3 regions of the Lysinibacillus sp. NPDC056220 genome follow, and region 2 is predicted to be linked to each of the others. Evidence: riboswitches for the same ligand, from Rfam matches in the RefSeq annotation. Region 2 holds a riboswitch; each other region holds the start of a gene.

What was found. A riboswitch is a leader RNA that binds a small molecule or an ion and turns the genes downstream of it on or off. The one in region 2 is predicted to bind lysine.
Positions count from the first base shown of each region.
Region 1: linked by a shared signal. The riboswitch ahead of ACOZBY_RS17205 (amino acid permease) and the one ahead of ACOZBY_RS06065 (aspartate kinase) in region 2 are both predicted to bind lysine.
Region 3: linked by a shared signal. The riboswitch ahead of ACOZBY_RS11400 (transporter substrate-binding domain-containing protein) and the one ahead of ACOZBY_RS06065 (aspartate kinase) in region 2 are both predicted to bind lysine.

Region 1 covers NZ_JBMOXD010000006.1:2,125-12,234, forward strand. Annotated here, with positions in the region: gene ACOZBY_RS17190 (nitric oxide synthase oxygenase) at 1-808, shown strand, start outside; gene ACOZBY_RS17195 (hypothetical protein) at 874-1,395, shown strand; gene ACOZBY_RS17200 (CynX/NimT family MFS transporter) at 1,454-2,686, opposite strand; lysine riboswitch at 2,838-3,014, shown strand; gene ACOZBY_RS17205 (amino acid permease) at 3,097-4,560, shown strand; gene ACOZBY_RS17210 (response regulator transcription factor) at 4,722-5,414, shown strand; gene ACOZBY_RS17215 (sensor histidine kinase) at 5,420-6,355, shown strand; gene ACOZBY_RS17220 (ABC transporter ATP-binding protein) at 6,493-7,416, shown strand; gene ACOZBY_RS17225 (ABC transporter permease) at 7,409-8,098, shown strand; gene ACOZBY_RS17230 (Nramp family divalent metal transporter) at 8,728-9,993, opposite strand.
Region 2 covers NZ_JBMOXD010000002.1:213,272-223,381, forward strand. Annotated here, with positions in the region: gene ACOZBY_RS06050 (amino acid permease) at 1-594, shown strand, start outside; gene trxA (thioredoxin) at 714-1,025, shown strand; gene uvrC (excinuclease ABC subunit UvrC) at 1,144-2,934, shown strand; lysine riboswitch at 3,030-3,208, shown strand; gene ACOZBY_RS06065 (aspartate kinase) at 3,340-4,566, shown strand; gene ACOZBY_RS06070 (YslB family protein) at 4,657-5,091, opposite strand; gene ACOZBY_RS06075 (succinate dehydrogenase cytochrome b558 subunit) at 5,364-5,972, shown strand; gene sdhA (succinate dehydrogenase flavoprotein subunit) at 6,040-7,794, shown strand; gene sdhB (succinate dehydrogenase iron-sulfur subunit) at 7,800-8,579, shown strand; gene ACOZBY_RS06090 (acyl-CoA thioesterase) at 8,832-9,296, shown strand; gene ACOZBY_RS06095 (helix-turn-helix domain-containing protein) at 9,484-9,705, shown strand; gene ACOZBY_RS06100 (MarR family winged helix-turn-helix transcriptional regulator) at 9,780-10,110, shown strand, end outside.
Region 3 covers NZ_JBMOXD010000003.1:268,936-279,045, reverse strand. Annotated here, with positions in the region: gene ACOZBY_RS11415 (HAMP domain-containing sensor histidine kinase) at 1-116, shown strand, start outside; gene ACOZBY_RS11410 (2-oxoglutarate dehydrogenase E1 component) at 349-3,174, shown strand; gene odhB (2-oxoglutarate dehydrogenase complex dihydrolipoyllysine-residue succinyltransferase) at 3,266-4,522, shown strand; lysine riboswitch at 4,820-5,006, shown strand; gene ACOZBY_RS11400 (transporter substrate-binding domain-containing protein) at 5,125-5,982, shown strand; gene ACOZBY_RS11395 (amino acid ABC transporter permease) at 6,153-6,878, shown strand; gene ACOZBY_RS11390 (amino acid ABC transporter ATP-binding protein) at 6,891-7,625, shown strand; gene ACOZBY_RS11385 (DUF6501 family protein) at 7,897-8,094, shown strand; gene ACOZBY_RS11380 (toxic anion resistance protein) at 8,141-9,214, opposite strand; gene ACOZBY_RS11375 (5-bromo-4-chloroindolyl phosphate hydrolysis family protein) at 9,211-9,861, opposite strand.

The DNA of each region.
Region 1 (10,110 bases), on a different contig from region 2:
CATTTTTCAAAAGTTACTAGAGCATATAGAGTATGCCACAAATCAGGGGAAAATCCGTCCAACTATAACAGTGTTTGCAAATGATAGAGTACGGATTTGGAATCATCAGCTAATTCGTTACGCAGGCTATGAAACAGAAGAAGGCATCATTGGGGATGCACATTCTATCACTTTTACAAAAGTATGTGAATCGATGGGCTGGAAAGGCGAGCGTACACCCTTTGATGTGTTACCACTAGTTATACAGGTAGATGGACATGCTCCACAGCTATTTACAATTCCTACAGAGTATATTTTAGAGGTTCCAATACGTCATCCAGAATCGGAAGCTGTGGAGGAATTAGAGTTAAAATGGTATGCTGTTCCTATTATTTCGAGTATGCGTTTTCAAATGGCTGGCATTGATTTTCAAGCGGCTCCATTTAATGGCTGGTATATGGGAACTGAAATTGGTGCACGCAATTTAGCCGATCATGACCGCTATAATATGCTGCCAGCTATTGCGGACATATTTAATTTGGATACTACTAAACAAGCCTCTCTATGGCGTGATCGTGCATTAGTGGAGCTCAATATTGCTGTTCTTCATTCTTTTAAAGAGGACGGTGTGAGCATTGTAGATCATCATACTGCTGCTCAGCAGTTTAAATTATTTGAGGAAGCTGAGAAATCGGCAGGACGAGAAATTACGGGTAACTGGACATGGTTAATCCCACCACTTTCCCCTGCGACCACTCATATATTTCATAAACCTTATATAAATACTTATCATACGCCCAATTATTTTTATCAAAAACCATGTTATTAACTTGAAAGGAATTGTTTTAAAACCAACAGCTTCTAAGTACCGTTTTGGGGGAGGGGCAATTCAAGATGTTGAACCAAAATATTTCGAATATCCCTTGGCAACAATTGACGACACCTTATGGCAGAGGAACAGACATTCCTCGTTTAATTGAACAAGAACAATATCAAGAGCTGACAGAACTAATCGAACATCAAGGAACACTTTGGCAGGTGACGCCATGGGTTTTACTTATTCTTTTAAAAAAGCTCTCAAGTAAAAATGTAGAGGAAGTCTCCTTAGCTGAAATAAAGCTTTATTTAGCTGTGGCTCATGCAATAACTGAGGATTATCAAGATTCAACACATAACGTTTCAACGATGCAGGAGCTATTGGATACGAAATATTTATGGATAGAAAATGAAGATGATGATGAGCTGGAGTGGGAGGGAGATCCGCCTAGAGGTTATGAGCCAGAAGCTTTTTTAGGCTATTATTATTTTAGTTTTTTACTCCTTCAAGAGGCGATCCCTGTTTTTACTACTATTAAGGCATATATCAAGAGCGCAACAGAGGAACTTTCGGAACTACTAGCCTTACTAAAACATTAGAAAAAAGGAAATGATATAGACAAAAAGCAGATGGTTCAGCTTCCCCATCTGCTTAAATCTAATGGACATATTCATCTTTAGATGCTCGCATGGAGCATAAGAAGAGTGTCATAGCTACAACAACAAAGAGCCAACCTGCAATATTCCAACCACCAAACAGATCATGGAGGTATCCGAAAAGAATTGGACCAATGGCAGCGAATAAATAGCCTAATGATTGTGCAAATCCTGATAGATCAGCGGCTTCAAATGCTGTACGCGTACGGAGTGTGAAGAACATCATTGCTAATGCGAATGAAGCCCCACCTGCTAAACCTAGAAGAATCATCCATAATATCCCCATAGTTGTCCACTCCATCACAACGCCGACAAATCCTACTAAATAGAACGATGTAAACATGAGGACAAGTGGTCTCTGTGAAGTCATTTTACCGGCAATAATAGGGACAACCAATGCCATGGGAACTTGTGAAAATTGCATAATAGAAAACATCCAACCAGCTTTATCAGGAGCCAATCCCTGCGCAATATAAATTTCAGGAATCCAAGCTGCTGTTGTATAAAATAATAAAGATTGTAACCCCATTGCACCTGTTACTGCCCATGTAACAGGTGATTTCCAAAGAGGTTTACCTGTTTTTTTGGAGGTAGTAGCTGGTTTTGGCTTATTTAATTTCAATTGAGGTATCCAGATTAAAATGGTTAATACGACTAATATAAGCGCCACAGCCAATGCCCCTTGCCAACCTAGTGAAGAATTAGCTATTGGATAACTAATACCAGCTCCAAGCCCCGCTGTTAAGTTCATCGACATAGTGAAAAATGCCATCAATAATCCTACATGATAAGGAAATTTTAATTTTAATAATCCTGGAATCAACACATTTCCAAATGATATTGCTACGCCAATGAGCACTGTACCAAATACAAGTAACCCTGTTGTACCGAGGGAGCGTAGTACAATACCTAAGGCCAATAAAATAGTGGATAAAAATAAGGTTAGCTCAAGCCCAAGTTTTCGTGCTACAACTGGTGCGAACGGTGATATGATGGCAAAAGCAAGCAATGGTATAGTTGTAAGAAACCCGGCTAGAACATTGGAAATACCAAGGTCGTCTCGTATAAAGGATACAATTGGACCCACAACAGTTAGTGGCATGCGTAATGTAGATGCTATAAATATTACGCCAAAAACTAATAATAAAGTTGTTCCCTTCCAGCTAATTTTTCTACTTGGGAAGCTGGAGGAATGATCATTTAAAGTCAAAATAATTCCCCCTGTTATAACCATCCTAATTGAACTACTATAACACTTTATCACACTATTAAAAATAGTGGAAAATTCACAAAATACAGAACTTTTATAGTTATATTGAAATGTCTTAGGTCTTATGTTAATATAGTAAACATCATAAATTTAATAATTATATGCCTCATGTTTGTATTGAGGTAGAGGTCGCGATATTTATAAGTAAGCTAATTGAAATGACAAGCATTGAAGAGATTAGCTGAAAGGAAATATTGCCGAAGTGTGAGGGGACTTGAAAACCTCATGCTGGGGCTGTCTCCGAAAGGAACAGAACTGTCACGTTTGTACAACGTGTTGAGCTATCATTTAGGAAAAACTGAGGATTAACTTAGCCATCACATTGTTCATGTGATGGCATTTTTTTGCCTCATAAATAGGAAGGAAGCTATATCGTGAGTGAAATAAAAATCAATCAGCTCGGCCATAAAGCACCGAAGCTGAAAAAAGAATTAAAAAGCCGTCATATCACAATGATTTCTTTAGGCGGTACAATTGGTACGGGGCTATTTTTGGCCAGTGGTGGTGCTATTGCACAAGCCGGTCCGGGAGGCGCATTGCTTGCCTATGCCTTAATCGGTATTATGGTATATTTTTTAATGACAAGTTTAGGTGAAATGGCTGCCTATATGCCGTCCTCAGGATCTTTTAGTACGTATGCGACAAAATTTGTAGATCCCGCTTTAGGTTTTGCACTGGGCTGGAACTACTGGTATAACTGGGCAATTACGATTGCGGCAGAGATTGCGGCAGTATCATTAATTATGAAATATTGGTTCCCAAATAGCTCATCAGCACTTTGGACAGTATTATTTATTGTGATTGTACTGACATTTAATTTATTGTCTGTAAAGAGCTATGGGGAAAGTGAATATTGGTTTGCCATGATTAAAGTGGCTACGGTCATTGTATTTATTATTATTAGCTTATTAATGATTTTTGGTATTTTGGGTGGACAAGCACCAGTAGGTTTTACAAATTTCTTTATTAGTGATGGGCCATTCCATGGAGGCTTCCTTGCAACATTTGGTATTTTCCTTGCGGCAGGATTTTCATTCCAAGGAACAGAGCTACTTGGGATTACTGCAGGTGAAACAGATGATCCAGGAAAAAATATACCGAAGGCAGTAAAATCTGTGTTTTGGCGAATTATTTTATTTTATATTTTAGCCATTGCTGCTATCGGGATGTTGATTCCATTTACAGATGAGCGCTTATTATCGGAAGATATCGCTGTATCCCCATTTACACTCGTTTTTGATCGCTTAGGTATTGCTTTTGCTGCTTCCTTAATGAATGCCATTATTTTAACGGCTATGCTATCAGCAGGTAATTCTGGATTGTATGCATCTTCACGTATGCTATGGCAATTAGCAGTGGATGGTCATGCTCCTAAATTCTTTGCAAAGTTAAGTCGTCGAGGCATTCCAATTTATGCACTAATCGCAACATTAGCTGTAGGCTGTGTAGCGTTTTTAGCGTCATTCTTTGGTGATGGGGTCGTTTATATTTGGCTTTTAAATGCCTCTGGGATGTCAGGTTTTATTGCTTGGCTAGGTATTGCATTTAGTCATTATCGTTTCCGTCGTGCCTTCGAAGCTCAGGGCTTAGATCCAAAGCTATTACCGTATAAAGCAAAGCTATACCCATTCGGTCCACTATTCGCCTTTACGATTTGTATGATTGTTGTAATTGGACAGAATTACACAGCGTTTATCGGTGATACAATCGATTGGTATGGTATCCTTGTTTCTTATATCGGTATTCCCCTGTTCCTATTGCTATGGCTGGGGTACAAAATTAAACATAAAACAAAAATGCTTCCTCTTAAAGATTGTGATTTAAAAGTAGAAAATTAAACGAAAAGCTGTTCTATAAACCGTTGTATGATGGTTGATGGGACAGCTTTTTTATATATAGACCTTTAAAATTATTACTAAACCAATATCATATATATGGTAATATACTATAGATATGGAAGTGTGATTTTTGACTTTCTGGTAGGGAGAGGTGCATGGAAATGCAAAAACATATTTTACTAGTGGAAGATGATGAGGCTATTCGCGATATGGTAGCGAATTTTTTATTATTGGAAGGCTTCGATGTCACCACTGCAAATAATGGAGAAGAGGCATTACAATATTGTTTAAATCAAACTTTTGATTTAGTTATACTAGATATTATGATTCCTAAGCTTAATGGATTAGAGGTTTTAAAAGTAATTCGAGAACAGGCAGCACTTCCAATCATCATTATGTCTGCAAAGGATAGTGATGTAGATAAAGCGCTTGGGTTGGGATTAGGGGCAGATGATTATATTGCTAAGCCATTTTCTATGCTGGAATTCTCTGCTCGCGTAAAGGCCGTTATTAGACGAGCAACAAAATACGCTGGCCAAACAGATCACAAACAAGATGTAGTAGTCATAGGCCATTTAAAGATAGATATTGTTAATTTTTCTATAAATAAAAATGGACTGGAAGTAAAGCTAACATCAAAGGAATTTGCCATCTTAAAGCTATTTGTAACAAACCGAAACCGAGTTTTTACGAAGGAGCAAATTTATCAGCTAATATGGAAAGATGCATATTATGGTGATGAAAATATTATTAATGTACATATTCGAAGGCTACGCGAAAAAATTGAAGATGATCCATCCAACCCCCAGTACATTAAAACACTGTGGGGAATTGGCTACAAATTTGAAGGATAGCAGATATGATCATCATTCTATTCATTATCATTTTGGTGCTTATAGGAATTGTTATTTTTCAATGGAAAACAAAAAAAGAACAAAATCAGACGGTCCAATATATGTATGAAAAACTTCAAATCATCGTTCAAGAACAAAGTAACGAAAAAATTTTGGTAACTACGAGCAATACACAAGTTCAACAGCTACTTATTTCAATAAATGCTTGGCTGGATTATCACCAAAAAGTTCAGGCGACCCATCGGAAAATGGAAGATTCCATGAAAAAAATGTTGGCCAACATTTCACATGATTTAAAAACGCCCTTAACGGTTGTGCTAGGCTATATTGAAATGCTTCAGCTCCAAGGCTCAGCTAGTGAGGAAGAACGCCAAAGACTATTAGCAGGCGTGCATGCTAAAACATTAGAAGTATTAAAAATCATTCATACATTTTTTGATCTTGCCAAATTAGAGGCTGGAGATACAGATTATCCAATCACTAAAATCAATGTTTGTGAAATTAGCCGAAAAAATATATTATCATTTTACGATATGGTGACGTCGATGGGATTAGATATCAATATTACAATTCCTGAAACGCCTATGTATGCCCTTGGCAATGAAGAAGCATTAAATAGGGTTCTCAACAATCTTTTATCCAATGCTCTTGCCTATGGAGCGGATGGCAATGTAATGGGCTTAACTATAAGAAATGATGACACGAGTATTTATATAGATGTATGGGATTGTGGTAAAGGAATTGATGAATACCATATTGATAATGTATTTGAGAGAATGTACACGCTAGAGGACTCTCGCAATAAATCCTTTCAGGGGAGTGGCCTCGGTTTAACGATTACAAAGCGATTAGTGGAAATGATGGATGGTTCCATCCAGTTATCAAGTATTCCCTATAAAAAGACCATTTTTACCATTGCTTTAAAACGAATGACGTATTGAAATCACATGCTTGTAGAGCTTTTATGGTGCTTTACAGGCTTTTATTATTCTCTTAAGAAATTTGTAAGAATCAAGTAATAAATTAGAGAGCTTCATTTTTTATAATGACAATAGCCACATTTGAGGGAGAGATTGACATGACATACATTGTGAAAACAAACCAGCTTACGAAAGTGTACGAAGGAAAAGAAGTGGTTTCTGCTGTCAATATGAACGTGAAGAAGGGGGAGATTTATGGTTTTTTAGGCCCTAATGGAGCGGGTAAAACGACAGTGATGAAGATGCTAACAAATTTGACGAAGCCAACAAGCGGAGATGTTGAAATATTTGGTGAGAGGTTGACCGATCAATCGTATGAGATATTAAAAAGAATGGGAACGATTATTGAATATCCTATTTTCTATGAAAAATTAACGGCTAGAGAAACTTTAGAACTGCATTGCGAATATATGGGGTATTACAATAAGCAGGAAATAGCTCATGTACTTAACCTTGTAAAATTAACAAATACAGAGGAAAAAAGGGTAAAAGATTTTTCACTAGGGATGAAACAAAGACTAGGTATTGCCCGTGCTATTATTACAAAGCCAGAGCTCCTAATTTTAGATGAGCCAATTAATGGACTAGACCCTATTGGGATTAAAGAGTTGAGAGAGCTTTTCAAAATGCTCTGTATGGAGTATGGCATTACAATTATTATCTCTAGTCATATATTAGGGGAAATTGAACAGTTGGCCGATACAATTGGTGTCATCAAGGAAGGTAGACTCATTACTGAAGTAACGATGGATACGATAAATCGTAATCAAGCCGACTATATTGAAGTGATTGTAAACGATGGCAAGAAGGCTGCCTTTATTTTAGAAAGTAAATTAAAAATGGCTAATTTCAAGCTGATGGATGACAATTCTATACGAATTTATGATTTGACAGTATCCCAAAAAGTTCTAACAAAAACATTGATTGAACATGACATTGAGATAGAGGAGATTAGCAAGAAAACAAGCACATTAGAGGATTACTTCCTTAAGCTAATAAATGGAGGGATTGTTCATGCTTAATTTAATGCGTTTAGAAATGAAAAAATATCATTTAAGCTCCTATTTTAAAAGTGCTATGTTTGCTAACATTATTATTTTAGGTTTTATGTTTATGATTTTATTTATTTCTAAAATAGAAGAGGAAGTTGGTATTGAAAATTATGAAATGGCTTTAAGTGTCATTGATTCATTTGTCAGAGCGGTATTTATTATTTTTGCAGCTACTTTAATAGCTAAGCTGATCATTGGAGAATATAAGTTTAAAACAATCACATTGGCCTTCATGTATCCTGTAAGCCGAAAGAAATTAATCGCTGCTAAGCTTGCAATTGTCATGATTTTTACCTTTAGTGTAATCATCATTTCCAATGTCTTGATTACAACCATCTTTTGCATCGTAAGCGATAAATTTGATTTAATTCCTGATGTATTATCTAATACTTTAATCATGCAACATATACCATCTGTATTCATGAATGCAATTGCTGCCTCAGGGATAGCATTAATTCCGTTGTATTTCGGTATGAGAAAATACTCTATTCCAGCAACAATTATTTCAGCTATTCTAATTGTATCAGTGACTTCATCCAATACAGGTAACTTCACATTAAATGACATCATTATTATTCCAATCTCACTAGCAATCTTAGGTGTTAGTATTGCCTACCTAGCTATCCGTAATATTGAGAAGGTCGATGTTTAATGAAAGAGCCAGTATAAGTTTTGTTGATATCGAACGATGATGATAGCAATTTGATCGTTTGTAACACTCACATAGTTGGTCTTGTAAAATAGGTAACTAAACTTATTAAATATAAAAAGAAATTAACGTATAGCAATAAAAATAAGTAATTAGAATCCCATAATAGAAATTTAATTAAAATAGAAAAGGAAGTGGCCAATAAAATAGTTAATAACAGATTTCCTTTTTTGGCATAGTGGCATTGTATAACTATTAATACAATAATAATAAGTATAGGAATATAAAATTTCATGAAAAAAACCTCCTATTTATAATTAAAAAAATTACTAAAATGTAAATGTGTGTCATAAAAATCTTATATTTATTTGTAGGTGATTACAATGAAATTAAGAATTCTACACTTGTTGCTGTATTATCAACTGTAGTTTCTGCAACTGCTTCAGCTGCCCCACAAGATGTGTCTACTTAAGGTTTCCCTTTTGCATGCACCGGTCCTTGTAGGGATAGATAATATCCGAGAGTATTAAAATCAGCTATAATTGTCTCCTATAGATGGTTATAGATTATCAACAAAAAGGCATCGAGATTTTTCTTCTCGATGCCTTTTGTTAGTCTATTAATTCACTATTTTATCCAAATATTGTTTCGCTTAGTAAGTAAATATTTAATGCCACTACGATCACAACTACAAACCAGCCTAAAATAGTAGTAATACGGTGGTTCACTAAACCGCCCATAATGTCCCGTTTGCTTGTAAACATAACGAGAGGGACGAGGGCAAATGCAATACCAAAAGATAACACAACCTGACTAAGAACAAGCGCATAGGTTGCGTTTACACCAGATGCAATAATCGCTAGCGGCGGGACCATTGTAATGGCTCTCCGTAAATAAAGTGGTATTTTTCGTTGAATAAAGCCTTGCATCACTACGTCACCTGCTAATGTCCCTACAGAGGAGCTAGCTAGCCCAGCAATAAGTAAACCAAGACCAAAGGAAACGGCAGCCATTGGACCGAGAGCATCCTTTAATCCGTTATAGGCAACGTCTAAATCCTCTACTACGATTCCTTGTGTGTGAAATACTGCTGCCGCGATAATGAGCATACTCATATTGATGGCTCCAGCAATAATCATAGCGATGATAATATCAATAAATTCAAAACGGAAGATTCTTCTTTTTTCTTCTTCATTACGACCGATAATACGACTTTGTGTTAAAGAAGAATGTAAGTAAATAGCATGGGGCATGACGGTCGCACCTAAAATACCAGTTGCTAATAGTAATGAGTCCACCCCCTCAAACTGAGGTGTGAACATACCAATTGCTACTTCGCCCCATTCTGGCTGAGCTAAAAACGTTTGGAAGGCAAATGCTAAAACCACAATTAAAACCATACCAGAAATGCCTGCCTCAAATGCTCTGAATCCTCTTCTTTGAAGCTCTAGAATAGCAAATGATCCAATCGCTGTAATGATAGCTGCTGGAAGCATAGGGATATTAAATAACAAGTAAAGCCCTAATGCTGCTCCGATAAACTCAGCAAGGTCGGTAGCAATAATGACTAATTCAGCCTGAATCCAAAGAAATATAGATGTTTTTTTAGAAAAATGTTCACGTGCCACCTCAGGTAAATTTTTCCCTGTCGCAATCCCAAGCTTTGCAGATAAGGATTGGATGAGCACCGCCATTAAATTAGAAAAGGCTATTACCCAAAGGAGTAAGTAACCATACTGAGAGCCAGCTGTAATATTTGTGGCAAAATTGCCAGGATCAATATAGGCGACCGCTGCAATGAATGCAGGCCCAAGAAAAGGCAAAAAACGTCGCCAACCTTTTATATCTCCATCTAAAACTGCCTCGGCAGACGATTTTGTGACTTGTTTATATACCATATTGTTCCCTCATTTCAAAAAGTATCGTTCGAGAAATAAAGTTTCCTAGAGGAAAATGAGATAATAGTATTCTAACGCTAGGATTAGAAAAAGGGAAGCGCTTTGCTTAAAACTTTA
Region 2 (10,110 bases):
ATTATCGTTAGTTTGATTCCTTGGAATGAAGTGAATGGAGTACCAGAAAGTCCATTTGTAATGGTATTTAAAATGATCGGAATTCCTGGTGCGGATCATATAATGAATGCTGTAGTGTTACTTGCTATTATTTCTTCTATGAATTCGGGCCTTTATGGTTCGTCACGTGTACTTTATACACAAGCAGTAGACGGGCGTGTTCCTAAAATTTTTGCTCAATTATCCAAAAGAAATGTTCCCGTATATGCGATTTTGATGTGTACATTAGCGTTATATTTAGGTGTCATCGTTTCGTTATATGCTGGAAGCAAGACATTTGATTTTCTGATGGGATCACTTGGATATACTGTGCTATTTATTTGGTTAATTATTGCCATAGCTCATCTGAAATCAAGAAAAAAACAATCAGCAAACTCAAGTGTGTATGAAGTGAAATGGTACCCTTATACTACATGGATTGCGATTATTGCACTGAGTACGATCTTAATTGGTATTATTTTTACCACTTCAATAATCGTGACGGGTATTACATTAGCCATCTACATTTTTATTACGTTAACTTATTTATGGAAAGGCCGTTATCAACAAAATTAATCGGTACGTTTAATTTTCGACAAGGATTTTCATAAAAAATACATTACAGGCAGATTGTTCGCTCAAGTGAATTTATCCATGCTATACTACAATCATAGTAAGTTTAAGGAGGATTTCAAATGGCAATTGTACATGCAACAGATGCTACGTTCCAAAGTGATATTAAAGAAGGGTTAGTATTAGTGGACTTTTGGGCTGCTTGGTGCGGACCTTGTAAAATGATCGGGCCAGTTCTTGAGGAAATGGATGCTGCAGGTAGCGCGGCTAAAATTGTAAAAGTTGACGTAGATAATAACCAAGGTACTGCAGCTGAGTATCAAATCATGTCAATCCCATCATTATTATTATTTAAAGATGGAGAATTAGTTGACAAAACTGTAGGCTTCCAACCAAAAGAAGCTTTAGAAGCATTTATCGCAAAACATGCGTAATGAATGAAGTTCACAAAAGCCGGACCATCAATTGATGTGTTCGGCTTTTTTTCGTTATATACTATAGAAAGATAAAATGATTTATTGAGGGGAATTTTAAGTAGGAGGCAGGTAGGTAATGAACGATTTAATCAAGCGTAAACTGGATATTCTACCAGATCAGCCTGGCTGCTATTTGATGAAGGATCGACAGGGGACCATTATATATGTCGGGAAAGCGAAGGTACTGAAAAATCGTGTCCGTTCATACTTTACAGGAACACATGAAGGTAAAACGCAAAGACTTGTAAGCGAAATAGAAGATTTTGAGTATATCGTGACATCATCAAATATAGAAGCACTTATTTTAGAGCTGAATCTCATTAAACTGCATGACCCAAAATACAATGTCATGTTGACCGATGATAAGACGTATCCGTATTTAAAAATTACGAATGAAAAACATCCTCGTCTAATTACGACACGTAAAGTAAAAAAGGACAAAGCTAAATATTTTGGACCGTATCCTAATGCCTATGCGGCAAGTGAAACAAAGAAGCTGTTGGATCGCTTATATCCACTACGAAAATGTGTGCAACTACCTTCAAAAGTTTGTTTGTATTATCATATGGGCCAATGTATAGCACCATGTGTGAAAGAAATTGAAGGTCACGTTTATCAGGAAATGATTGAGGATATGACGAAGTTTCTTAACGGTGGAGTTGAGGCAGTCAAAAAGGAGCTTGAAGTAAAAATGCTTGCGGCTGCTGAAAACTTGGAGTTTGAACGAGCTAAGGAGTTTCGTGATCAAATTGCTCATATAGATACGGTTATGCAAAAGCAAAAAATAGTATCAAGTGATACGACCAACCGCGATGTCTTTGGCTATGCTGTGGAAAAAGGATGGATGTGTGTACAGGTTTTCTTCGTTCGCCAAGGGAAGCTGATCGAACGGGATGTTTCTATTTTCCCCATCTATCAAGATCCAGAGGAAGAGTTCCTAACCTTTGTAGGACGGTTTTATGAAAAACCAGAACATATTAAGCCAAAAGAAGTCTTTATTCCACAAGCAATTGATGGTGCGATTTTAACGGAATTATTAGGCATTAAAGTTCTTACACCAAAAAGAGGTCAAAAGAAGGAGTTGGTGGATTTAGCGACGAAAAATGCTGAAATTGCAGTTGCCGCTAAATTCCAGCTTATCGAACGGCAGGAAGAACGTACTATTGGTGCATGTGAGGCACTAGGCGATGCAATGGGTATAACGACACCATTACGAATTGAAGCTTTTGATAATAGTCATATGCATGGAACGGACGCAGTATCTGCAATGGTTGTTTTCATTGATGGCAAGCCTGCCAAAAAGGAATATCGCAAATATAAAACTCGGACAGCAGCTAAGCATGATGATTATGGTGCTATGCAAGAGGTCATTCGCCGGCGCTATATTCGTGTTTTGAAGGAAGGTCTTCCACTACCAGATTTAGTGCTAATAGATGGTGGTAAAGGTCAAATGGAAGTAGCACGAGAAGTATTAGAGGATGAGCTAGGACTTGTTATACCTATTGCTGGTTTAGCAAAGGATGACAAGCATAATACATCGCAACTATTGTTTGGTGATCCGCCCGAGGTCATTGCCTTAAAACGTACAAGTGACGGTTTTTATTTATTACAACGAATTCAAGATGAAGTCCACCGTTTTGCGATTACCTTTTTACGTCAACAGCATGAAAAGCATGCTATCCAATCTGTGCTGGATCAAATTGAGGGTGTCGGTCCAAAACGAAAACAGCAGCTACTTAAACACTTTGGGTCCGTTAAGAAAATACGTGAGGCTAGTGAGCTGGCTTTACAGGAAGCCGGGATGCCAGCTAATTTAGCAAGTCATATTTATGCCTATTTTCAGCAGGAGTCATTGTCAAAGGAATAGACATATGCTAAGGTTATAAATAACATTGTTGTCCAATGTTAACAGCCCACTTGTTTTAATGAGGGCGAACATAAATTTAATACATTCACTTTTAAGGTGATGATAGAGGTGCAAGATTCAAAAGTAGCGCAATAGAGGATGAACAAATCCTAAGACATTGCGTGAAAGGGGAGCTTGCCGAAGTACAGTAATGTTGTTTCCACTGTTGTACTGGTTTTGCATTTAAGAAATGTAAGACTGTCGATTCTACAAGTTTCGGAGAGCTATCACACATGCGCAAGTTTCATTTATTGTACATGTTAGAGGCAGCTTTCACGTTTTGTGAAGGCTGCCTTTTAGTTTTCTAGAGGCTGTTTTACACCTTATATTAGGTGAATTACCAGACTGGAAAGGAGAACAAAAGAAATGTCTAGAATAGTGATGAAATTTGGAGGGGCTGCACTAGCATCACCCGAACAAATTCAAGAGGCTGTACGAAAAGCGATTGCTGAAAAAGATAGAGGTTTCGATGTGGTAGTAGTAGTAGCTGCAATGAGACAAACGATACAAGACGTGAAAATGAGCGTACTTCATTTCACAGATGATGTGTCAAAACGTGAATTAGATGCAGTTGTGTCTTCATGCTCTCAGCTATCAAGCTCAGTCTTTGCCATTGCGTTACAAGAAGCTGGCTATAATGCGGTGTCATTAACAGGCTGGCAGGCTGGTATTTACACGGATCATATGTATAGTCATGCACGGATAGATCATATCGATGTTAGTCGTATCGAAGAACATTTAATGCAAGAACAAATCGTCGTTATTGCTGGAGATCAAGGCATTGACAATGACCACAATATAACAACGCTTGGGAAAGGTGGGACCGAAACGACAGCCGTCGCACTTGCTGTTGCATTAGATGCCGAGCGGACAGACATATACACGAATGTTGACGGTGTGTATACAGCAGATCCACGCTTTGTTGTACAGGCACAAAAACTACAGGAAATTTCCTATGATGAAATGTTAGAGATAGCTCATTTAGGATCACATGTCATACATCCACGTGCAGTTGAGTTAGCTAAAAAGTTTCAAATACCAGTTATCATACGCTCTAGTTTAGTGGAGTCAGTAGGTACTTTATTGAAGGAGGAAGTAGAGATGGAGAAAAATTTAATAGTTCGTGGTGTTGCCTTTGAATCAGATGTTATTCGTTTAACAATTGGCTATGATGCATATTCGGGTGCTTCATTAGCGGATATATTTTCAACTCTTGCTGAAAATCGCATCAACGTGGATATTATTGTTCAAGCCATTATTGATGGATTAAAACCAACTGTGTCCTTTTCAATTTTGAAAGAAGAATTTGCGGAAGCATTACGTGTTTTAGAGGACAGTAAAGTATCGCTTGGCTTTAGCTTTGCTGATTTCGAAATTGGATTAGCAAAAGTTTCTATTGTTGGCTCTGGTATGGTTTCTAATCCCGGTGTCGCTGCCCGTATGTTCGACCGGTTACGTCGTGAAAATATCCCTGTGAAGATGGTCAGCACCTCGGAAATTAAAGTGTCTGTTGTAGTTCCGCAGGATGAAATGATTCGTGCGGCAAATGCATTACATGATGAATTTAATTTAGAGCAGGCTCTTTACATATAATAATAGAAGAAACAGCATTTTCTGTCATTGTCCGAAATAAAAGGAAGGATTGTCATCCCGTTTATTGATTGGGGAGACAATCCTTTTTTGTTACTCTGTTGGGATCGTATGCATGATCCGTTCCTTTACGTCCCATTTGACTGTAAACATAACGTAATGTTGCTTTTCACGTTTTTCATCATAGCATTCTGTTAAATAGCCTTTAGCTAGCTGAATTTGTTCAGCTATAAATCCTGCCTCAAGTCTAAAGCTACGTTGTTTGATTTGTAATATTTCAGGGTCGTTTGTCAACTGGAAAATGCGTCCGTCTTTCGATTCTTTCATTAGCTCTAATGTACCCCAACAGGCATCTGCGAAAAATGCGATAAGTTCGTCTTGACTTTTACATGGAAACTTACGCGCAAGCTCTTTGCCTGCCCAATAAAGGACATCATTCTCATGTTTACCGAGTATAGAAGATAGAATATGATCGCGAATGATCTCATAACCAAAGGAAGAGATTGTAGGAGATGGAGTGTTTAACATTGTTATCCTTCTTTCTTAGAATTTTCTTAAAATTTAACGTTAATAAAGTAATGGTAGATTTTTCGAGAAAAAACGACGCATTATGCACTAGATTAGTTCTTTAATAAGCTCTATGAAAAACTTCGAGTTGCCTTGACGCTCGTAGCTCTTGAGAGTACAATAAACATGTCATAATATTGTACCATGATGAAATACACAGTCAATGAAGTATCATTTACAAAATGATGACTTCTTTTGTTGTGCTATTTTAAGTACTAAGGGGGGTAACAGTCTTGTCGAAAGATCGAGAGTTTTTATGGCGTCGCTTACATTCTCTACTTGGGATCATTCCAGTAGGTCTGTTTTTAACGATGCACCTGTTCATTAACTTTACAGCAACAGGCGGGGCAGATAGTTATAACGATGCTACCGCAGTAATGGAGAAGATTCCATTCCTTATCCTAGTTGAATGGATTGTCATCTATATTCCATTGATGTTCCATGCATTTTATGGAGTGTTCATTGCATTCACTGCTACACCAAACACAGGACGTTTCAGCACATACCGTAACTGGATGTTCTCATTACAACGTTTCACAGGTGTATTCCTAGTGATTTTCATTGCATGGCATATTTTCCAAACTCGTATTCAAAAAGCACTTGGCACACACGTTGATTACGACATGATGGCGAATATCGTTGCTAATCCATTCATGCTTGGATTCTACATTGTTGGTATTTTATCAGCAACTTTCCACTTATCTAACGGTTTATGGGCATTCCTAGTAAGCTGGGGTATTACACAATCTCCACAGGCTCAAAAGATTGCTACTTACGTAACAAACATCATTTTCGTAATTCTAAGTGTAGTTGGTATTGCTGCTATTTTAGCTTTTGTATAATTCCATAGAAAGCTACGATAGAGCAAATGCAATCAATGCAATTTTTTAAGAGGAGTGAGAAATAATCATGGCGAAAAGCAAAATAATTGTTGTCGGCGGTGGTCTTGCCGGTCTGATGGCAACGATTAAAGCAGCTGAAGTTGGTACTGAAGTTGATTTATTCTCATTAGTTCCTGTAAAACGCTCACACTCTGTTTGTGCGCAGGGCGGAATTAATGGTGCGGTAAATACTAAAGGTGAAGGGGATTCTCCATGGATCCACTTTGATGATACAGTATATGGTGGTGACTTCTTAGCGAACCAACCACCAGTTAAGGGTATGTGTGATGCAGCCCCTGGGATTATCCATTTAATGGACCGTATGGGTGTTATGTTCAACCGTACACCAGAAGGATTATTAGATTTCCGTCGTTTTGGTGGTACTTTAATGCACCGTACAGCTTTCTCTGGTGCAACAACTGGTCAACAATTACTATATGCGCTTGATGAGCAAGTTCGTTCTCATGAAGTAGCTGGTTTAGTAAATAAATATGAGCACTGGGAATTCCTTGGTGTTATTATCGATGAAGACGGCGTGTGCCGTGGTATCGTAGCGCAAGATATGCGTACAGAAGAAATTAAATCATTCCGTGCAGACGCTGTTATTATGGCGACTGGTGGCCCTGGTATTATTTTCGGTAAAACAACAAACTCTGTTATTAACACAGGTTCTGCTGCTTCTATCGTTTACCAACAAGGTGCTTCATATGCGAATGGTGAGTTCATCCAAATTCACCCAACAGCGATTCCTGGAGATGACAAAAACCGTCTAATGTCAGAATCAGCTCGTGGTGAAGGTGGTCGTATTTGGACTTATAAAGACGGTAAACCTTGGTACTTCTTAGAAGAGAAATACCCAGCTTATGGTAACTTAGTACCACGTGATATTGCAACACGTGAAATTTTCGACGTTTGTGTAAACCAAAAACTTGGTATCAATGGCGAAAACATGGTATACCTAGATCTTTCACATAAAGATCCACATGAGTTAGACGTTAAACTTGGTGGTATCATTGAAATCTACGAAAAATTCGTAGGAGATGACCCACGTAAATTACCTATGAAGATTTTCCCAGCAGTTCACTATTCAATGGGTGGATTATGGGTTGACTACAACCAAATGACTGAAATTCCTGGTCTATTTGCAGCAGGTGAGTGTGATTACTCTCAACACGGTGCCAACCGTCTTGGTGCGAACTCATTATTATCTGCTATCTATGGCGGTATGGTTGCAGGACCAAACGCAGTAGATTATGTAAAACATCTTAAAAAGCATGCAGAAGATATTCCACAAGAGATTTACGATGCTCGCGTAACAGAAGAACAAGCGAAATGGGATGCTATCATGAAAATGGAAGGCACAGAAAACGCTTACTTACTGCATAAAGAGCTTGGTGAAATGATGACTGCTACAATGACTGTAGTACGTTACAATGATCAGCTTGAAGATACATTGAAAAAACTTGATGACCTTACTGAGCGTTGGAACAACATCAACATTAACGATACGCAAAAATGGAGTAATCAAGGCGCACACTTTACACGTCAGCTTAAAAATATGTTAGTGCTTGCGAAAGTAATGACAAAAGGCGCATTATTACGTAATGAATCTCGTGGTGCGCACTATAAACCTGATTTCCCTAATCGTGATGACGAGCAATTCTTGAAAACAACAATGGCGAAGTTTGACCCAACTACTGGTAATCCAATCATCACGTACCAAGAAGTCGACGTTTCTTTAATCCCACCACGTAAACGCGACTACTCTGCGAAAGGAGACTAAAAGTTATGCAAATCGCAGCTAATACTGGAAGAATGGTTAAAGTAGAAATCTTACGTCAAGATACACAGGGCGGCAATAGCTACTGGCAAAAATTCCAAGTGCCTTACCGTCATGGTATGAACGTAATTTCTATTTTAATGGAAATTCAAAAAAATCCTGTTACTGAAAATGGTGAAAATACATCACCAGTTTCATGGGATATGAACTGTTTAGAAGAAGTTTGTGGTGCATGTTCAATGGTTATTAATGGCCGTCCACGTCAATCATGTTCAACACTTGTTGACCAATTGACTGAGCCTATTAAATTGGAGCCAATGAAAACATTCCCTGTTATTCGTGACTTACAGGTTGACCGTGAACGTATGTTCAACGCGCTTAAAAAAGTGAAAGCATGGGTACCAATCGATGGTACGTATGATTTAGGTGAAGGTCCTCGTATGCCAGAAGGTAAACGTCAATGGGCTTATGAATTATCTAAATGTATGACTTGTGGTGTATGTATGGAAGCATGTCCAAACGTGTCTGAAAAAGCTTCATTCATCGGGCCAGCTCCATTATCACAAGTACGTCTTTTCAACACTCACCCAACTGGTGCAATGATTAAAGACGAACGTTTAAATGCTATTATGGGCGATGGTGGCCTAGCGAACTGTGGTAACTCTCAAAACTGTGTTGCTGCATGTCCAAAAGGTATTCCTTTAACAACATCAATCGCTTCATTAAACCGTGCTACTACAGTGCAAATGTTCCGTAACTTCTTCGGTTCTGACCACTACGTAGATTAATATCGGACAAGCTGAACTCCCTTACACTTAGTGTGAGGGAGTTTTTTATAGTGATATAAACATAGTTAACATGTTTCAAGAAAAAACCATACTATTTAAAGAAAAAGGGATTTTAGTAATAAAATAAGGGGAATTCGGTTTTTCCTATGATAATATAGTGTTTTCTTATATAATGAATAAGTATTCATTGCTGATTGACAGTCTAAACTGACTGAAAAGGATGGTAAATAAATGATAGGGGATGGCGTTATTATGAAAGCAAGCTATATTGGAAATTTACAAGAGTGGGAAAAGGGGTTTTCCTTTTATAGTGAGGCACGTGTACGATTCTCAGAAACAGATATGTATGGGCATATGAACAATACTGTAAGCTTTACTTATTTTGAACAGGCGAGAATTGATTATTTTCGACATATAGGTATTTTAATGCCATCAGTAGCTGATGAGAATGTGAGGAGTATACCGATTGTAGCTGATTTACAATGTGATTATGTAAAGCAGGTTTTCTTTGATGACCTACTAAGAATTTATACAAAGGTAGCGAAAGTTGGAAGTTCATCAATGGACCTTCATTATCTAGCAAAAAATCAAAAGGACGAAGTTTGCTTCACAGGTCGTGGGACAATTGTGCAAATGGACCCTCGAACAGGCAAGAGTGTACCGATTTCTAAAGAAGAAAGAGCGCACTTGATTGATTTGGGAATTATACCCAATTAGTGAGTTACGTTACAACATAAAAAATTATGAACATAGTAGGAATATTGTTTTACATAAAATTGTTGAAAATGTCGAAGCAATTTCCGAAATTTTTAAGGAAACATGTAATAATCATGCAAATAGCCGTCACCGCTTCAAGCCCCTTAACATAAGTTACAATACGTGCGGGGGAGGAGGGTGTAACTGAATGAATGGCTCTCATCATCGTTCTCTATTGACAAACCGAGAACGTGAAATATTTGCGCTTTTATTAGCTGAAAAAACAACGAGAGATATTGCAGAGCAGCTTGGTATTAGTGAAAAAACAGTGCGAAATCACATTTCCAATACAATTCAAAAGCTAGGTGTAACGAATCGATCTCAGGCGTTAATTGAGCTGTTACGCTTAGAAGAATTTAAATTAGACTAATGGACACTTGCTATTTCGTGAAAAAAACGACAAAATAGAACTATTCAACGTATCTTTAGGAGTGAAATAGTTATATGTCGGATGAAGTAACAAAACACTCACCTGAAACCGTTGCAACGGTTGAAAAGGAATTACGCTATATAGCGGCCATCGTGAAGCAAAAGGGAAGAGAAATTGTTTCCGACTATGCGATTACGCCGCCACAATTTGTTGCGTTACAGTGGTTAGAAGAGCTTGGTGATATTACAATTGGCGAATTATCAAACCGTTTATATTTAGCTTTTAGCACGACAACAGATTTAGTGGACCGGATGGAGAAAAATGAATTAGTCAAGCGTATGCGTGATGAAAATGACCGCCGTGTCGTTGTTGTTCATCTTCTCGAAAAGGGCGAACGTATTATTC
Region 3 (10,110 bases), on a different contig from region 2:
GCTTAGGATTAAGTATCTCGAAGATGTTGCTTGAAAAGTATAATGCCACGGTAGAAGTCAAGAGTGAGGTTAATATTGGAACCGTTTTCTCGTTAAAGATCCCGCTAAAATATTAAGAAAAATGCACGCTTTATTTCATTATTCTATCCTTTGCGAAAAAAATTGCTTAATTTGCTAAAAAGAGTTGTATTTTTTGTGAAGAGTAGTAAGATTGAGATGGAAAAAACGTTCTTTAAAATATGGAAAAGTAGTGTGAAACATTCTTTTAAAGAACGGCTAAATATTATATAATTAATTGCAATTTAATTAATGGAACTGCCGTAAGGCAAAATTTGGAGGTCATTTTTCATGTCGAACAACGTTACAACTGTAAGTTCTCCATGGTCAGCTTTCTCTGGTCCTAACCTAGGATATGTGATGGAGCAATACGACTTATTCTTACAGTCTCCTGAAGAAGTAGAACCGGAGTTAGTTTCTTTATTCCAACAATTTGGTGCACCAGTAGTAGTAGAAGGTGAAGTAGCTGTAGCTAGTCATACAGCAGCGGCTCCTGCTGGCGATTACAAAAAAGTGTTAGCCGCTGTGAGATTAGCCGATGCAATTCGTTCACGCGGTCATTTAGCGGCAGATATTTATCCTCTGAAAAACCGTGAACTACAAACAGCTCAAATTGACGAAAGCGCGTTCAACTTAAGCGCTGCAGATTTAGCTGAAATTCCTGCAGCAATCTTCTTCAAAGATGTGCCAGCAAACGTGAAAAATGGTAAGGATGCAATTGACTATTTAAAAGCTATTTATACAAATAAAGTAGCGTTTGAATATGAACATGTAGTAGCTACAGAAGAACGTAATTGGATTCAAGCGCAAATTGAATCAGGCTCTTTCCAACAAGCACTTTCTTCTGATGAAAAGAAAGCCTTATTAGATCGTTTAACACGTGTTGAAAATTTTGAGAAATTTATCCATAAAACATTTGTAGGACAAAAGCGTTTCTCTGGTGAGGGCTTAGATACGCAAATTGTACTATTTGATGAAATCATTAAAACTGCAGAAGCGCTAAGTGTTGAAAAAGTACGTATTGGTATGGCACACCGTGGTCGCTTAAATGTTTTAACACATATTTTAAATAAACCTTATGACATGATGTTCTCTGACTTTGCACATGTATCAAATGATTTATTTATGCCGGAAAATGGTCGCCTTGAAATTACAAAAGGGTGGACAGGTGATGTGAAATACCATATGGGTGCTTCTTATAACCGTGATTCAGGTATGAATGTGAAACTTGCCTACAACCCATCTCACTTAGAAGTGGGCAACCCAGTAGTTCTAGGTGCTACTCGTGCAACACAAGATGACACTTCAAAGCCAGGTCAAGCGGTTCATGATCGTACAAAAGGCTTAGGAATCCTAGTACACGGTGATGCAGCATTCCCAGGTCAAGGTATCGTAACTGAAGTATTAAACTTCGCTAAAACTGAAGGATTTACAACTGGTGGTACTATTCATATTATCGCGAACAATATGATTGGTTTCACTACGGAACAATATGATTCTCGTTCTTCTGTTTACTCATCTGACCCAGCAAAAGGGTATGAAGTACCAGTAGTTCATGTGAATGCAGATAGTCCAGAAGCAGTGGCTCAAGTAGGTCGCTTTGCAGCTAACTATCGTCAAAAATTTGGTAAAGATATTGTTGTTGATTTAGTTGGTTACCGCCGTCACGGTCATAACGAAACAGATGATCCAACGGTTACAAACCCAGAAACATATAAATTAGTTTCTAAGCACGAAACTGTTCGTGCGTTATATGGTGCAGCATTAGTAGCAGAAGGTCTTGTATCAACTGAAGATGTAGCAGCATTAGATACAGCTATCTATGCAGAAATGCAAGCTGCTTACGATCATGTAAAAGAAATGGCTTCAAAAGATGAGCATCATCAATTAGAAATGCCAGAAGAATTAAAAGTAGAGTTCCCACAAATTGATACAGCAGTTGGTGCAGAACGTTTAGGTAAAATCAACGAAGAGCTTCTAGTGTTTGAAGAAAACTTCGAGCCACAGAAAAAGCTTGGAAAAATTTTAGAAAAACGTCGTGATGCATTTGCATCTGCAAAAATCGATTGGGGTCATGCGGAAACTTTAGCATATGCAACAATTATCCAAGATGGCACACCAGTACGTTTCACAGGTCAAGATGCTCAACGTGGTACTTTCTCACAACGTCACTTAGTGCTTCACGATAAAAACAATGGTAATGTCTTTACACCACTTCATCATATTTCTGGTGCAAGTGCATCCTTTACAGTACACAACTCACCACTGACTGAAGCAGGGGTAGTTGGCTTTGAGTATGGTTACAATCTAGAAAATGGCCATGTATTAACAGTTTGGGAAGCACAATTTGGTGACTTTGCGAATATGGCACAAGTAATGTTTGATAACTTCATTTCAGGGGCACGCTCTAAATGGGGTCAAAAATCTGGCATGGTGATTCTATTACCACATGGTTATGAAGGCCAAGGTCCAGAGCACTCTTCAAGCCGTATGGAACGTTATTTACAAATGTCAGCAGAAAATAACTGGTTTGTAGCAAACTGTTCAAATGCAGGTAACTACTACCACTTATTACGCCGCCAAGCAGCGTTATTAGGTACTGAAGGTGTTCGTCCACTTGTGGTTGTATCACCAAAATCATTATTGCGTCATCCATTAGCAGCAGCTAATGCTGAGCAATTAGCAGATGGTTCATTCCAAGAAGTGATTGAACAACCTGGCTTAGGTACAAAAACGGATGCTGTAGAGCGTATCGTATTAGGTACTGGTAAAGTGATGATCGACTTAGCAGATCGCGTGAAAGATGGAGAAGGTTTCGATCACTTACACATTGTTCGTGTAGAACAACTTTACCCATTCCCAAAAGAGCAAGTTGCTGGTATTATTGCTAAGTATCCTAATGCTAAAGAAATCGTATGGGTACAAGAAGAACCTAAAAACCAAGGCTCATGGAATTATGCACTAGAAACATTATATGAACTTGCAGAAGGTAAAAAGCTTCGCTATGTAGGTCGTCCTGCAATGAGCTCAACTTCTGAAGGAGATGCAGATTCTCATAAAGCAGCTCAATCATCACTTATTGAAGAAGCAGTTGCTGAGCCAGTAAAGGTTAAATAATCACATATAAATATTGATAGCTGGGCTACTTGCCCATAAGCAGTAGCCCTTTTATGTGCATCATGCACGTTAATCAAAGGAGGAAATGAAAGTGGCTGAAATTAAAGTCCCTGAATTAGCAGAATCGATTACAGAAGGTAGTATCGCACAGTGGGTAAAAAAAGTGGGCGATCGCGTTGAAAAAGGTGAATTCATCGTTGAACTTGAAACAGATAAAGTAAACGCTGAAATCATTTCTGAAGAAGCAGGTGTATTAACACAAATTTTAGCTGAAGAAGGCGATACTGTACTAGTTGGTCAAGTTATCGCAATTGTAGAAGCAGGCGAAGGCGCAGCAGCTGCACCAGTAGCGGCAGCACCAGCTGAAGCAGCTCCAGCTCCAGCAGCGCCACAAGCAGCACCTGCAGCACCAGTAGCAGCAGCTCCTGTAGTAGAAGAAACTTCTGGTGAGCGTGTCATCGCATCTCCAGCGGCACGTCGACTTGCACGTGAAAAAGGCATTGACCTTGCAGCGGTATCACCAGTAGATCCACAAGGCCGTGTACGTGTACAAGATGTAGCGGCACATGGTACAGCACCAGTAGTAGCAGCACCTACACCAGTAGCAACTACAGGTGGCCCAGTTGTATTCACACCAGCAGCTAATTCTGACCGTGTAACGATTGAAAAAATGAGCCGTCGTCGTCAAACAATTGCAAAACGTTTATTAGAAGTTAAACAATCAACAGCAATGTTAACAACATTCAATGAAATTGACATGACAAACATCATGGCACTTCGTAAACGTAAACAAGAAGAGTTTGTGAAAGCAAACGACATCAAACTTGGTTTCATGTCATTCTTCACTAAAGCTGTTGTTGCAGCACTGAAAAAATACCCATACGTAAACGCTCAAATCTCTGGCGATGAAATTCATTTAAATAACTTCTTTGATATCGGTATTGCAGTATCAACTGAAGAAGGTTTAGTAGTACCAGTTGTACGCGATGCGAATAGCAAAAACTTTGCAGAAATCGAAAAAGATATCGCTAACTTAGCGACAAAAGCTCGTGATAAAAAATTAGGCTTAAATGACATGGCTGGTGGATCATTCACAATCACAAATGGTGGTGTATTCGGTTCATTAATGTCAACACCAATTATGAACGGTACGCAAGCTGGTATTTTAGGTATGCACTCCATTGTAAACCGTCCGGTTGCAGTAAATGGTGAAGTTCAAATCCGTCCAATGATGTATGTAGCACTTTCTTACGATCACCGTATCATCGATGGAAAAGATTCTGTAGGATTCTTAAAAACAGTTAAAGAGTTAATCGAAAATCCTGAAGATTTATTATTAAATTCATAATTCCTTTAAACCCTGCAAACTTTGCAGGGTTTTTTCTTGGCTTCTGTATCACTAAAGTCATTAGTAATTTTGATAATCCAAAACTATTTACTTAGTATAAAAAGAATAGGTAGTAAAAATATGTTGTTTTCCAGCAGATATATGGATAAAAATACGTAGATTAATAATGGATAGGGCAAGCATAATACCCTAATATTGTCATTAATCAGAAAAATGATAAAACTCACTTGACGTACATACTAGTTTTATAGTAGTATCTAAATATCAATTAAATAAACAAACCTCACTAACAAACATCAGTGAGGTAGAGGCGCGGTATTTATTAGTTCATTGTTGAGTACAAGCAAACAAAGACGCAATGAAGAAGGAAATATCGCCGAAGTATAAAAGGAGCTCGTACTTTTATGCTGGGTCTGCAGTGAATAAGTGCAGGACTGTCCTAGTAAATTCATTTCCAGGTTTACTAGGTTGTGCTATCTCGGAAACATGGAATACTAGTGAGGATTTGGGCAACTGTCATAAAAGGTAAGACCTAAGTTCACAAAACTTAGGTCTTTTTTCGTACAGTTGTCTTATTTTTTTACAGAAAAGGGGAGTTTTTCATGAAAAGAAAATGGTTGTTAGTAATGATCTCTATCATGACGGCAATTGTGCTAGCTGCATGTGGCACTAGTGACAAAAAAGAAAGTAGTTCAGGTGATGCTGGCGCAGATAAAGAAGAAGGCAGCGGTGAATTCCGAATTGGAATGGAGGCGGGCTACCCACCATTCAACTGGACACAGCAAAACGATGCAAATGGAGCAGTAAAAATTGCAGATAACGCAGAGTATGCAGGTGGCTATGATGTACAAATGGCGAAAAAAATCGCTGAAGGTTTAGGCAAAGAATTAGTGATCGTCAAATTGGAATGGGACGGCTTAGTACCAGCGCTACAATCTAATAAAATTGATGCAATCATCGCGGGAATGTCGCCAACAGAAGAACGTAAGAAAACAATTGATTTTACTGAAAACTACTATACTTCTGATTTTGTAATGGTTATTAAAAAAGGTAGTAAATATGAAGGTGTCAAATCAATCCAAGATTTCTCTGGCGCAAAAATTACATCACAACTGAATACTTCCAACTACAATGTGATTGATCAAATTAAAGGTGTCAGTAAACAAACAGCAATGGAAAGCTTCCCAGCGATGCGTGTAGCTTTAGAGGCAGGCAAAATTGATGGATATGTAGCCGAACGTCCTGAAGGAATTTCTGCGGCAGCTGCCAACGATAAATTCACATACGTAGCATTTGAAGAAGGCTTTGATACAGATCTTTCAAATACTTCGATTGCTGTAGGCTTACGTAAAGATGATGCTAATCTAGAAAAAATCAATGAAATCCTAAAAGGTATTTCTGAAGATGATCGTCAAGCGATAATGGAAGAAGCTATTTCTCAGCAACCAGCAGCACAATAAAAAAATGGCACGGACTAGTTGCTAGTCCGTGCACTATCATTTCAATCATTATTAAAATGAGAACCTCTCTACATAATGATAATGTCCTAGCGAAATAAATCATAGACTAGTAGAAAAAGCTAGGGCACGAAAAAGATAGCAAGCAACATGACATTGTAAGGAGGAACATCATGAGTCTTGAATGGATACTTTCAATTATTGAAAACAACTGGCAAATGTTTTTACGAGGTGCGTATTATACGTTACTGATTTCGACTATAAGTACAATTATTGGTGCATTTATCGGATTTTTCATCGGAATTATGCATACGATTCCAGTTCGTAAAAAAGGTGTGAAATTTTATAGCTTAAAGCTTATTAATTTTATACTCACATGCTATGTTGAATTTTTCCGTGGTACACCAATGATTGTACAGGCTATGGTTGTCTACTATGGATTAGATATCGCATTTGGCATAGACATGCACTTTATTACAGCGGGGATTTTAGTTGTTTCACTTAATACAGGTGCCTATATGGCAGAAATTGTCCGAGGTGGTATCGTATCGATTGATAATGGTCAATATGAGGCAGCATCAGCTATCGGTATGAATCACTTCCAAATCATGCTTCACGTAGTCCTACCACAAGTAGCACGAAACGTACTGCCTGCGACAGGCAACCAATTAATTATGAATATTAAAGATACAGCTGTACTAAACGTTATTGGAGTAACAGAATTATTCTTCCAAACAAAATCAATCTCCGGTAACAACTTCCGTTATTTTGAATCGTTCTTTGTAGCTTGTATTCTTTATTTCATAATGACATTCACTGCATCACGAATCCTTCTCTATGTTGAAAAACGTTTAGATGGACCAGATGCCTATCAAAAAGAACAAAAAGAAGCAATATAGGGGGACGCACAAATGGCAGTCATTAAAATTGAACATTTAAGTAAATCATTTGGACGTAACCAAGTGTTAAAAGATGTTAATTTTCAAGTGGAAAAAGGAGAAGTTGTTTGCTTAATAGGCTCCTCTGGTTCAGGCAAATCCACTTTACTTCGTTGCATTAATTTATTAGAAACACCAAGTGGTGGGCAAATTATTTATCAAGGGGAAGACATCCTAGATGAAAAACACAATATCCAAGAATATCGAACACATTTAGGGATGGTATTCCAGCAATTCAATTTATTTAACAACCACAATGTTTTAAATAATTGTACGGTGGGGCAAATAAAAGTTTTAAAACGCTCGAAGAAGGAAGCAGAGGAAACAGCGCTTAAATATTTGAACATTGTTGGTATGGAACAATATGTAAACGCAAAGCCTCGACAGCTTTCAGGGGGGCAAAAGCAACGCGTAGCCATTGCCAGAGCATTATCCATGAATCCTGAAGTGATGCTTTTTGACGAACCTACATCAGCACTAGACCCTGAGATGGTAGGGGAGGTATTAAAAGTGATGCGTCAATTAGCTGATGCAGGCAATACGATGCTGATTGTAACGCATGAGATGGAGTTTGCCAAAGAGGTAGCAGATCGCGTAGTCTTTATGGATAAAGGTGTAATTGTCGAAGAGGGCCCACCATCACAGGTATTAATAAACCCTCAGCATGATCGGACGAAAGAGTTTTTAAAACGAACATTAAAGCAGTAGGACCTCATCAAAAAAAGTGAGTCCTATAATAGAGACTCACTTACTTTCTAGAATTCCATTCTGCATAAAGGACAAAGCAGATTACGAATGCTATTGCAATAATAAAAAACCATTGCGGTACACCGCCAAAGCTCATCATAACACCTCAAATGTAAAATTATTTTTGGATAGATTAGGTATTGTATTTCTTTTTTCTCCACAAAAGCCTAAAAATATTATAAAATAGGCATTAGACATTAGCTTTATGCTAGTAAAGAGAGGTAGAGAGAATATGTTACATTTAAAATGGAAAGATGCGCCAACATTACGAACAGTGACTTGCAAACATACCAATGCATCAAAATACCTAGTATCAAATGTTTTAACAGTAGGAAAAGAATATGAAGTAAAAAATGAAACAGAAGAGTTCATTTTTATCATTGATAACACTGGCAACGTCGGTGGCTACTATAAAGATTATTTTGCATAAAAAGAAGATAGGGTGGTTCAGATCATTTACTGAGCCACCCTTTTTTTCATGAATCCCTCTGATAGACTCTTATATCCGTTGTATTTTGCAACTGTTGCTTTTCCTGTTCCGTCGCCGTATGTAAGGCGAACACATCTTTTATAGCTGTTTGTAGCTCATATTGCGTTTCCTTAAATTTCGATACTTGCTGTTCGAATGAAGGTCTTGCAAAACGATCCTGTGTCTGTGATAATCGTTCCTCAAGCTGTGCATAATGATGATCCATATGCATGGATAGCATCATTGCTAGTTGATTTTTCCATAAAGGAATTAATGTGACAATGGAAAACTCAATTTTTTCAGCTAATGTTTGATTCGCTTGCTGTATCATACGAATTTGTGGTGCCGTTTGTAGGGCTACTTGTTGAGAAACCTGTAAATCATAAATACGTTGATCCAGCCTCTCAATTTGTGCAGCGAAATCATTTAGTTGTTGAATGGCAAGAGGCTGTTTATTTGCTTGGACACTTGTTATTTTTGTAGGAAGCTCCACCTCAATGGCCTGCTGCTTTTTCATTTGACCAGCTGCAATCGCAGTAGCTAGTTCCTCGAAAAATCCTCGATTATGTGTATAAAGTGCTTCTAAATTCTCTACATCCCGAATTAGTTGGAGCTGAGCACGTTCCAATTGCACCCCGATACGTTCCACCTGAATACTAATACGCTCAAATTCTGTTAGGGTTTGCTTCACAGTAGGCTCTGTTTTACCACCAAATATTTTTTTGAAAAAGGTTTGTTTTTTTGGCTCTAAAGCTGTCGGGTCTACGCGATCTAAGGTTTGCATTAAGGAGTCTAGCATTTGACCTATTTTGGTCACGTCCTTTTGCTTCACCTGCGCTAACATTCGATCCGCAAACTGGGACAGGGAACGCTGTGAATCCTGTCCTAAAGACAGCAATGATTCAAAATCAGTTAAATCAATTTGGCTGGCATATAGTAAAGCCCGACTTTGCGCAAGAGGCGATAGCGTTTCGTACGTCGCCATCGCCTCATTTTGTGGAGTTGTTTCTAAATAAGATTGTACTAATGGAGAAAGACCAGGAATGGTATTTAATTGAAAAGCATGTTCATCTGCCGTCATTTGTCATCGCCTCGCCAGTCCAATTGTTCTCTACGTCTAAGATTAGAACGATTTGCGAATTCAATCTCCATTTGTAGGTGGTCAATATCATTCGCAAGCGCATCCTTTAAATCAATTTGAATCGTATCATTTAAGTCCGTTAGTGTTTCACGCGTTTTTGATAACGTCAATTGAATTTCTTTATCCTTCACAGGCTGTCTAGAAAGCATTGTATACTTATCAGTTAATTCCACTGCTGAAGGTAAATGCGCATAGAAAAAGGGTTCAACATTGTAAAACTTACGTGGGTCTGTCTTGACAATTTTGACGATGTTTTTTGAAATACGGGTCATCTCAAGTAGTTGTTTAAAAGCAGATACGGAACGTACACGTAAATAGTTTTGACTTAATGTTTGAATTTGCTTATTAGCGGTTGATAATTGTGTTTCAATGTGTTTGAATTCTTCTTTTGTGATACCTGCTATTTGCATGACTTTCTTTTTTTGTCTATGTTTCAGCAACGCTGTACTCGTCGCATATGAACCAGCAAACAGTAAACCACCAAGGAAGAATCCAGGATTTGCTGCAATTGCTGCGATAGAAACAGTTGTTAGCGAAATAACGAAGCTAGCAGTATGTCTAGAAAAAAACTGTCCAATACTAAGCATTGTTTCTTCCTCCTTGCATTTCAATATGTCTATCTTCTTATACGAAATAATCGACATAAAGTTTCAATGAAAAATGAAACCTTACATAAATTTTACTGCGAATCGCAAATTTTCTCAATGATATTACCTAGAATAACTAGGATTAAGTTGTTCAGTATGTATGTCCACTTATTTTTAAGAGATTTGTGAACATCATATCGTATGGATTCGAATTTCTAATGATTAGGTTTATGTGCTGTCTAGCTTGAA